Regions from separate parts of the Candidatus Williamhamiltonella endosymbiont of Tuberolachnus salignus genome, predicted to be linked through region 1. Evidence: predicted binding sites of a transcription regulator. Region 1 holds the regulator's gene; the other holds the start of a gene.
What was found. Region 1 encodes CRP, which controls carbon source genes, mostly activating them, when cyclic AMP is high. Its sites were predicted from a motif close to ATGTGANNNNNNTCACAT; they were not measured.

Region 1 (5,338 bases):
TTAAAGAAAATTTCTACACAGAGTCTGATTTTCAAAAAGAAAAAATTCGAATTACAGTACAAATCATTGATTTTTTATTCAATAAATTGGAAAAAATAAACAATAGCTTATCGAAAAAAGAGGATATATCTGAAGAAATAAAAGAATTAAAAAATGAATTGCCACATATTGAAGATTTAATAAATAGTATTATTTTTTATGATAATGATACTACAGATTTATTTAGCAATACAGAAAAAAACATCAAAAAAAATTTTGAAACTATTTTTATAGATTTAAAAAATGTTCTTAATAAAAATATTGTTACTCATTTAAATATATTTTCTGATAAATTAACAGATGTGATGATTCAATATTTTAAAAATAATTTAAATAAACTAACATTTAAATTACAGTTTGCTGATAGTCCTATTTTTATTAACGCTACTATTTTAGAAAAAGAGATCAATGATATTCAAAATTACATGAATGAGTGTAATGCTTTAAAAACAGCTGATAAAGAGCCTATTGAAAAATTAATAAATCGTACCATTTCTATTTTGAAGAAATTTAAAAAAAGTGACTGATTTTAACTATTTTCCAGGATTTTTTAAAATACTTTATTCGAATATTAACCGCTTTCTGTTGTATTAGAACCCAATTTAATGAATGCATATATAAATAGGTTTCCATGTTGCTATTAATAGATAATTACGATTCTTTTACTTACAATTTATATCAATATTTTTGTGAATTAGGCGTTGATGTACTGGTCAAACGTAACGATGAAGTAAAGCTTCAAGATATTGAGCGGTTAGCACCGAAATATCTGGTCATTTCTCCTGGCCCCTGCACACCTAATGAAGCAGGGATTTCATTAGCTGCGATACAGCATTTTTCGGGCAAATTACCTATTCTGGGTGTCTGCTTGGGGCATCAGGCATTGGCTCAATCTTTCGGAGCTCGCATCGTCAAAGCCAGAAAAATAATGCACGGCAAGACAAGCTTGATTCAGCACAATCATCAAGGCATTTTTCAGGGGTTAAATCACCCCTTAACGGTGACTCGATATCATTCACTGGTCGTTGAAACCGATTCTTTACCTGAAAATTTTGAATTAACAGCCTGGACTGAAAAAGAAGGTCGTATGGATGAAATCATGGGTATCCGACATCGCACTTTACCCTTAGAGGGGGTACAATTTCATCCTGAAAGCATTTTTAGTGAAAACGGTCATCAATTATTAAATAATTTTTTAAATGGACCACGGGTTCGATGATAAAAAAATCTCCTCATTTTCATCTTTCATTCTTACATCCTCGTTATTGGCTCACTTGGTTTGGCGCGGGATTTCTTTATCTTTTAGTATGCCTTCCTTACCCCATAATTTATCGTTTGGGGACGTGTATTGGACGTTTATCCATGTATTTTCTTAGACGTCGAGTCAATATTACCTCTCGTAATCTAGAACTTTGTTTTCCAGAAATTTCTCTTTTTGAGCGCCAAAAAATGGTCAAAAAAAATTTTGAAGCCTTAGGAATAGGTCTTCTTGAATCGGGCATGGCTTGGTTTTGGCCAGATTGGCGTGTCAAGCATTGGAGTCGATTGATTGGTTTGGAATGTGTTGAGAAAGTACAAAAAAGTAGACAGGGGATATTATTAATAGGTGTACATTTTCTGACGCTAGAATTTGCCGCTCGTATTCTTGGCCTGCACAAGCAGGCTATTGGTGTTTACCGGCCGCACAATAATAAAGTGATTAATTGGATCCAGATTTATGGCAGGACAAGATCCAATAAAGGGTTGATAGACAGAAATCATATAAAAACAATGATTCTTTGTTTAAAAAAAGGTGAAATACTTTGGTATCTTCCAGACCATGATTATGGCCCTCGCAGCAGTGTTTTTGTCCCATTTTTTGCAGTTGAACAAGCGGCTACCACCAGGGGTACTCATCTGTTGATCAGCAAAGGGAGTGCAAATTGTGTGCCTTATCACCTGGTCAGATTGCCTGACGCCAAAGGCTATCGAATGACCATATCGCCTGCATTGAACAATTTTCCACTTCAAGATGAAACTGAAACCGCCGCTTCTATGAATAAGGTCATTGAAAACATCATTCAAAAGGCGCCCGAACAATATATGTGGCAACATAGGCGCTTTAAAACGAGGCCTAAAGGCGAGGAATCATTATATTAGCCTTTCTAGGGACCTAATATAGGTCACAGGTCTATTAAAAAAACTATCACTTGTCGTAATGTCTTTAAGTGACTTTTTTAACAGTGCCATATAAAAGCCGTTGGCAACAGTCATCTTTTCAATATCGGCCTGGCGAGTCAAATCTTGTTCTGAAGTACTGACACTTTCATCAATCATTCAGCTCCCTCAGCAGGCGAGTGTTAATGTAAAGTTTTCCACGACCGGCATTCACTTCTTCTAGTATCCCGATTTTTACCAGTTGCTTAAGATAAAGCGATGCTGTTTGCCGCTGTGCAATCCCCGCTTACTAGATTTTCTATTCTGCAGCAGGGTTGCATGAACAGCATATTAACCAGTTCGTAGGTGTAAATTTTGGGGAGCTTTCCTGTACATCCGTTACCAGCAGGGAACGGATGAATGCTTTCAAACTGGTAATGTGCCATGGCCATCTTAATCAGTGGATCAATATCGTTCTGTTCATTGATAAACTGCTCCCAGTTTGACAGTAACGTGCGAATCTTCTCTTCTCCTTCCGGAGGGGTATATACGACGTTCATATACTGATCGCGCAAAACAGTACCAGAAGTCTTCCTTACATCGGTTTCGACTGCCCGCAGTTTGGTACAAATCTGCATTGCGACCCTGACACATAACGGATGCGTCTTCAGTAACTCAACTCCATCATACATCGCCGTACGATAGAGAAGAGCCTCTTTAGTAGCCGGATCAGCCTGTTCAACTTTAGAAAAATCCGCTACAAGAGCTTAGTAAAAAATTCCTCAGGAAAAGGTCGCTCTCTTTAAATAGGGAGGATGATTAAAATAATCAGAGTTTTGTTTACAGTTTTATTCATATGCAAAGTAAGTTGATTAATGATAAAAAATGGCTTGCCAATGAATGAATTGTATGAAATAAGGGCTCTGAGTAAAACGAGATAGCGTTCTCGATTAATTGTGGTTTTTGAGCAAGAACTTTTAGGCAAGAACGTAAGTGTTGTAGATTACTTCCCTTCCGGCTTTTTCTCTTAGTGCCTTCAGCAGACCAACAAGGCTCATTTTTTGATTTAAAATACCCGTAGTTGAGTTAAATAATTTAAAGGAAATTTTCAAGATGGCAAAAATTAAAGGTAAAGTTAAGTGGTTCAACGAATCTAAAGGTTTCGGCTTTATTACTCCAGACGATAATAGTAAGGACGTATTTGTTCACTTTTCTGCAATTCAAGATAGCGGTTTTAAAACTTTAGCCGAAGGTCAAGGTGTCGAATTTGAAATTGCGGATGGTCAAAAAGGGCCATCCGCAGTGGATGTTAATAAAATTTAGGATGGTCAAAAAGGGCCATCCGCAATGAATTTGACTGTGCCATATTAATAATCTTCATTGGCATAGGAGATGGTGCTTCGAGGCCGCTCCTGTGCCACCCTCAACGGCGGGTCTGCGAGCTCTCCTTGTCACATCTTCCCTTCTACGGGTAAAACCGTCACTTCTTAAGCCTGAATGGTGGTGTCTTGGCCTGAGAGATATTTTAACCAGGGATTCAAAACAACAATCGTTTTGCCATGAGCTGAAATTAAATTTTGTCTTTCTAATGTTTTTAAAGCCCGCCCAACTGTTTCACGAGAACAACCTGCCATTTGACCAATTTCTAGACGAGTGCTTTTAATTTGCATCCCATCGGGATGAGTCATGGCATCGGGTTGATGCGCGAGTTTTATCAATGTTTGCCCAACACGTGTCGCCACATCTAAAAATGCCAGTTCTCCTATTTTTTCTGATGTCGTTTTCAATCGACTTGCCATCTGTGCGGATAAACGAATTAATATGTCGGGATTAATTTGGACGAGGGTTCGAAATTTTTTATAAGAAATTTCAGCTAATTCAGAGGGGGTTTTCACTCGTATCCAAGTACCCTGGGGTTGAGCGGCTAAAAATAATCCGATCTCCCCAATAAAATTTCCTCGATTTAAATGAGACAATATGATTTCTTCACCGTTTTGAGACTTCATCAGGGAGATGAGAGAACCTTTTACAATATAATAAAGTGTTTGAGATTCACAATCTTCACTTACAAGATTGATTTTGGGCGGATATGTACGAATATTGCAATGAGAAAGAAACCATTCAAAAGTTGAATCCATTTTTTGCGCTGAGAGCAACATAACTTATATCCTTATTGTAAATGAGGCATTTTTAAATTACTTATTATAAAAACTAATAAGACTTTTAATTAGTTTAACATCAAATTCGACAGCTACTTTACCTTGATTTTTATGATTTTCATTAAAATATTTTTAATATCAAATCATTTTTTATTGAAGCAAATTTTGGGATCTTGGCTTTGACTCACCATTTGTGACGCGAACACCATCTTTATTTTGAAAGGAATTGGACATGTTGATTCAATTAACGATCAGTAACTTTACTCTTGTGAGTCAATTGGAAATTGATTTTCAATCGGGGATGACCAGTATCACCGGTGAAACAGGTGCAGGAAAATCTATCGTAATTGATGCCTTAAATATGTGCTTAGGCGGCCGTTCAGAATCTGGAATGGTAAGTTCGAGGGCTCTTCGTGCAGATATGTGCGCTCGCTTTTCTCTAAAGGATAAGAGTTTGGCGATGCAATGGTTAAAAAATCAAGAATTAGACGAAGATCATGAATGCTTACTGCGTCGCACTATTGGTGCTGATGGACGTTCTCGAGGATTTATCAATGGCACACCTGTTCCTCTGTCTCAATTACGAGAATTAGGCCAGCTTCTTATACAGATTCATGGCCAGCATACCCATCACTGTTTGCTGAAACTGGACCATCAAAAACAATTATTGGATGCGTATTCAGCAGAGCACCATTTATTCATAAAGATGAAAAATGCGTATGAAACCTGGCATAACAGCTGCCGACGATCGGCCGAACAAAAGAAAAAAGCGGTGGAAAATGATGCCCGTCATCAGCTTTTGGAATATTATCTTAAAGAACTCAATGCATTGGATCCAAAGCCAGAAGAGTATGAAAAAATAGAAGCGGAGCATAAACGTTTAGCGAATAGAGCTCAATTATTGAAAATGAGCCAAGAAGTTTTACAAGGGCTGTGTGAAAGTGAACACCAGAGTATTTTGAGTCAGCTTTATTTTTCTCAAAAACAGCTGATAGAATTAAGTG
Region 2 (5,338 bases), 620 kb from region 1:
GGAAAAATTTAGGGGGCCTATTTTACAAATACCTTCTATGTATTCTGCATTAAAACATCAAGGAAGACCTCTATATGAATATGCACGTCAAGGAGTGACATTAGATCGTGAAGCTCGGCGCATTACCGTATTTGATTTACAATGTCTTCGTTGGGAGGGGCATGAACTAGAACTTGAAATTCACTGTTCCAAGGGCACCTATATTAGAACAATAGTAGACGATTTAGGCGAAGTATTGGGCTGCGGTGCTTATGTCAGCGATCTTCGTCGTTTACAGGTAGCAGATTACACGCATGACTCCATGGTGACATTAGAAAAACTCGAAGAACTGACATTGAAAAATAATACTTTAGGCTCTGCAATAGATTTATTGCTATTGCCGATTGAGAGCACTGCTTTACACCTTCCAGAAGTTAACTTAGAATCTGGCGCTGCTGCTTGTATTAAACAAGGTCAGCCTGTTTCATTTTTTGACAATCCTACCGACACCATGGTACGCCTCACTGAAGGTGGTGAGCGTCATTTTATTGGTATTGGTATTATTGATGCTCATGGCCGAATCGCGCCAAAACGTTTATTAAGAAATGTTTCAGATGCTTTATAACACGTCATAAAATCACGTTATTTTTGACATTCAATAACAAGATGCTCAATAAAAGCCACCATGGTTGTTCGTCTTACAATCAATGATTTTGATCAATCAAAATGCATTTGGCTATGATGTATCAGAAATGCCCTACTGCTTTAAGAAGGGAGAATATCAACACAAAATAGAATGGCACAAAGCTTGATGTAGTCAATTTCTGAATTAGAGATCGGGTCCATTCTATTACATTTTTTGAGGTTAAAAATTATGTCTCTAAATGCTGAACAAAAAGCCAAAGTAGTGCTTGAGCATGGTAGTTCTGCTCATGATACAGGTTCTACTGAAGTTCAAGTTGCTCTGTTGACACTAAGAATTAATGATTTGCAAAAACATTTTTTAGAACATAAAAAAGATCATCATAGCCGCAGGGGTCTCTTGCGCATGGTCTCTCAGCGTCGTAAGTTGCTTGATTATTTAAAAAAACGAAATATATCCAAATATACAGATCTGATACAATCCTTAGGTCTACGTAAATAATGCAGAAAATAATCACATTAAAGGGGGCCAATCGGCCCCTTTTTCTACAGTTTATCTAATATATCAATTTTATCGTTTATCGCTTTCTGATACTGATTTAGAAATAAGCATCATAAAAAAATTTCACACCGCCTATTATATAAGAAAAGGATACTATTTTGTTCACTCCGACTATCTGTAGATTTGATTACGGGCAGCTCAAAGTCACCATAGAAACGGGCATGATGGCCCGCCAGGCTACGGCCGCTGTAATGGTAATCATTGAAGGTACTGCCGTTTTGGTTACTGTCGTCGCCCAAAAAGAGGCCAAACCTGGACAAACATTTTTCCCTTTAAGCGTACATTATCAAGAACGTAGCTATGCTGTTGGCCGTATTCCCAGTAATTTTTTTCGACGTGAAACTCGCCCAAACGAAGGGGAAACTTTAACTTCTCGTTTAATTGATCGTCCTATCAGACCTCTATTTCCTAAAGATTTTTTAAATGAAGTACAGGTCATAGCGACGGTCGTTTCTGTGAATCCGAAGGTGAATCCAGATATCGTTGCCATGATAGGCGCCTCTGCTGTATTAAGCTTATCCGGTATCCCATTTCATGAGCCTATAGGCGCTGCCCGGGTTGGATTTATCAATGGGGCGTATGTGCTTAATCCTACTCCTGAAGAGTTAAAACAAAGTGATTTAAATTTAGTGGTTGCCGGTACAAAAAACGCAGTCTTAATGGTTGAATCAGAAGCCAATATTTTAACTGAAGAGCAAATGTTAGGCGCTATTATTTTTGGTCATGAGCAGCAGCAGATCGTCATTGAAAGCATCAATGATCTGGTGAAAAAGGCAGGTAAATTAAAATGGCCTTTTACACCTAAAATTGTGGATGAAAAATTGAGATCCTGTATTACAGAAGAAGATAAAAAAGATTTAAGCAACGCTTATCTTATTACCGATAAACAAGAACGTTACGCTAAATTGAATGAGATAAAAACAAATATTATTGAAAGGATTTTAAAAGAAAACGAAACTGTAAATGCGGAGCAAATTCAAGATATTCTTTACGATTTTGAGAAAAATCTCGTGCGGCAACGTATCTTAAAAGACGAGCCTCGTATTGATGGTCGTGATAAGGATATGATTCGGGCTTTACACGCTTGTACAGGTATTTTACCCCGTACACACGGGTCGGCATTATTTACTCGTGGTGAAACTCAAGCATTGGTCACAACGACTTTGGGTACCTCGCGTGATCTTCAAACAATAGATGATCTGATGGGCGAACGCTCAGATTCTTTTCTATTTCATTATAATTTCCCGCCTTATTCTGTGGGAGAAACAGGCATGCTTGGCTCACCTAAACGACGCGAAATCGGTCATGCTCGTTTAGCAAAAAGAGCATTGATGGCTGTGATGCCGAATATAGAAGAGTTTCCTTACACTGTTCGGGTGGTTTCAGAAATTACAGAATCGAACGGTTCTTCTTCGATGGCCTCGGTCTGTGGTGCTTCTCTTGCCCTTATGGATGCAGGTGTGCCTATCAAATCTGCCGTTGCAGGTATCGCTATGGGGCTCGTCAAAGAAGAGGATAAATTTGTTGTGTTATCTGATATTTTAGGCGATGAAGATCATCTCGGTGATATGGATTTTAAAGTAGCAGGGACTTCTGAAGGCATTACTGCATTGCAAATGGATATGAAAATTGAAGGTATTACACCTGAAATTATGCAATCTGCTTTGCATCACGCAAAAGCGGCACGTTTACATATTTTGAGTGTGATGAATCAGGTCATTAGTTCAGCGAGTTCTACCATCTCTCAGTATGCCCCTCATATCTACAATATAAAAATCAATCCTGAAAAAATTAAAGATGTTATCGGTAAAGGGGGAGCGGTGATCCGTGCGCTATCTGATGAAACGGATACCAAGATTGACATTTCAGATGATGGCAATATTACTATTGCTGCGTTAAGTCAAAAAAGTGCTGCCTTTGCTCAACAACGCATCGAAGAAATTACAGCCAATATTGAAGTGGGGCGCATTTATCAAGGAACAGTAACCCGGATTGCAGATTATGGTGCTTTTGTTTCGATTGCCTCTGCTAAAGAAGGGTTGGTTCATATTTCGCAGATCGCTGAAGGTAGGGTAGAAAAAGTAACAGATCATTTAAAATTAAAGCAACAGGTATCAGTCAAAGTTTTAGAGATTGATCGCCAAGGCCGTATTCGTTTAAGCATCAAAGATGCTATAGCGGATACTTCTGAACATAAAATAGAAGATACTCCTGTTGATTCCTCTTTCGAAGAATCGCAGAAACAGTAAAAATTTTTTAAATTAATTTAGGGTAGGCGCATTCAATAAAAGCGCATAACAGGGCGCCAAATTAAGTGCAGCTTTTATATCAGAGAGGAGTGCTGTATAATACGGCCCCTTTGTTTCTGATTGTTTGAACGTAATTCTTTTTTAAGGATTGGAGATTTCCTGATAGATTTTAAAAATTTAACTATTTTAAGAATTTAGGAACTCATTTAACACAGACACAAATTTTGATACTGTCTATGAAGCCTTCGATGTGAATTGTCAGGATTGGCACTGATGGGTCAAAAACAGGCGCATTTATTAGAGGGTAAAGCATTAAAAACAAAACTAAATACGCCCCCAACTGATTTATTTTTGTTTTACCCCTAACTATATACCTAACTAGTAGATCATTGTTATTTTTTATAATTTAATTTGAGCCAGTTCACACTTTTCAATGAAAATCATTCCATTTTTTTTCGACAAGTTATGTAGACTGGCCGCCATTTTTAATGAGGCATTTTTACATGACGATTGAGTTACCTATCTCTTTTTCTAAATTGGGGCTGTCCCCATCTATTCTTTCTGCTCTTACTGATTTAGGATACGAAAAACCTTCTCCTATCCAATTGGAATGCATTCCGCATCTGCTAAACGGTTCTGATGTGCTCGGAATGGCACAAACCGGAAGCGGAAAAACAGCGGCTTTTGGTTTACCTCTTTTACAGAATATTAAACCTGATATCAAAGCCCCTCAAATTCTGGTGTTAGCACCTACCCGTGAACTCGCTGTTCAAGTTGCTCAAGCATTAACCAATTTTTCCAAGTATATGAAAGGCATTAACGTATTAGCACTTTATGGGGGGCAACCGTATCACGTTCAATTAAAAGCTTTACGTCAAGGACCACAGATTGTGGTGGGTACCCCAGGGCGTTTATTAGATCACCTAAAACGAGGCACTTTGAATTTATCTTCGTTGACAGGTCTGGTATTGGATGAAGCTGATGAAATGCTGCGTATGGGATTTATAGAAGATGTGGAAAACATCCTGGCTAAAATCCCCGCCGAACATCAAACAGCACTTTTCTCCGCGACTATGCCAGACGCCATTCGCCGCATTACTCGCCGTTTCATGAAAGAGCCAAAAGAAGTTCGCATTCATTCTAATGTCACCACTAAACCTGATATCAATCAAAGTTACTGGCCTGTGTTTGGTATGCGTAAAAATCAAGCTTTGGTTCGTTTTTTAGAAGTAGAAGATTTTGATGCTGCTATTATTTTTGTACGAACAAAAAACGCTACACTGGAAGTCGCAGAAGCATTGGAAGACAGTGGTTATAACAGTGCGGCGTTAAACGGTGATATGAACCAATCTTTACGTGAACAAACTTTAGAGCGATTAAAAGATGGTCGTTTAGATATTTTAATTGCTACTGATGTAGCCGCAAGAGGCTTGGACGTTGATCGTATTAGTCTTGTTGTTAATTATGATATTCCCATGGATTCTGAGTCTTATGTTCACCGTATTGGTCGTACAGGAAGAGCCGGTAGGGCGGGGCGGGCCTTGTTATTTGTTGAAAATCGCGAGCGCCGTTTATTAAAAAATATTGAACGTGTTATAAAACAGCCTATTCCGGAGATTCAGTTACCCAAGGCAGAATTACTCAGCCAACGTCGATTAGAAAAATTTGCCGCTACAGTCAGACAACACATTGAAAGCAGTGATTTGGAAATGTATAAAACTTTGCTGAAAAAATTACGGCCAGAAGAACCATTTGATTTAGAAATGATTGCAGCCGCTTTGCTAAAAATGGCCCAGAGTGAGCGTCCGTTAATTTTACCGCCAGATCCTGTTCGTTCAGCGCGTCGCGAATGTCATGAAAGAGAGGTCCGTTCAACTCATCGCTGGCGTGATTATCGTGACTCGTC

Region 2: yrbN (protein YrbN) is a predicted target of CRP. The motif match lies at 3,842-3,859, and genes of this name have one in related genera.

Annotation. Positions count from the first base shown of each region.
Region 1 covers NZ_OZ026471.1:460,039-465,376, reverse strand. The annotation lists gene AACL23_RS02190 (hypothetical protein) at 1-566, shown strand, start outside; gene AACL23_RS02185 (aminodeoxychorismate synthase component II) at 671-1,258, shown strand; gene lpxL (LpxL/LpxP family Kdo(2)-lipid IV(A) lauroyl/palmitoleoyl acyltransferase) at 1,255-2,178, shown strand; gene AACL23_RS02175 (hypothetical protein) at 2,170-2,355, opposite strand; partial or broken gene AACL23_RS02170 (Fic family protein) at 2,348-2,921, opposite strand; gene cspE (transcription antiterminator/RNA stability regulator CspE) at 3,289-3,498, shown strand; gene crp (cAMP-activated global transcriptional regulator CRP) at 3,663-4,334, opposite strand; gene recN (DNA repair protein RecN) at 4,567-5,338, shown strand, end outside.
Region 2 covers NZ_OZ026471.1:1,075,306-1,080,643, reverse strand. The annotation lists gene truB (tRNA pseudouridine(55) synthase TruB) at 1-604, shown strand, start outside; gene rpsO (30S ribosomal protein S15) at 854-1,123, shown strand; gene pnp (polyribonucleotide nucleotidyltransferase) at 1,282-3,432, shown strand; gene yrbN (protein YrbN) at 3,866-3,946, shown strand; gene AACL23_RS05120 (DEAD/DEAH family ATP-dependent RNA helicase) at 3,936-5,338, shown strand, end outside.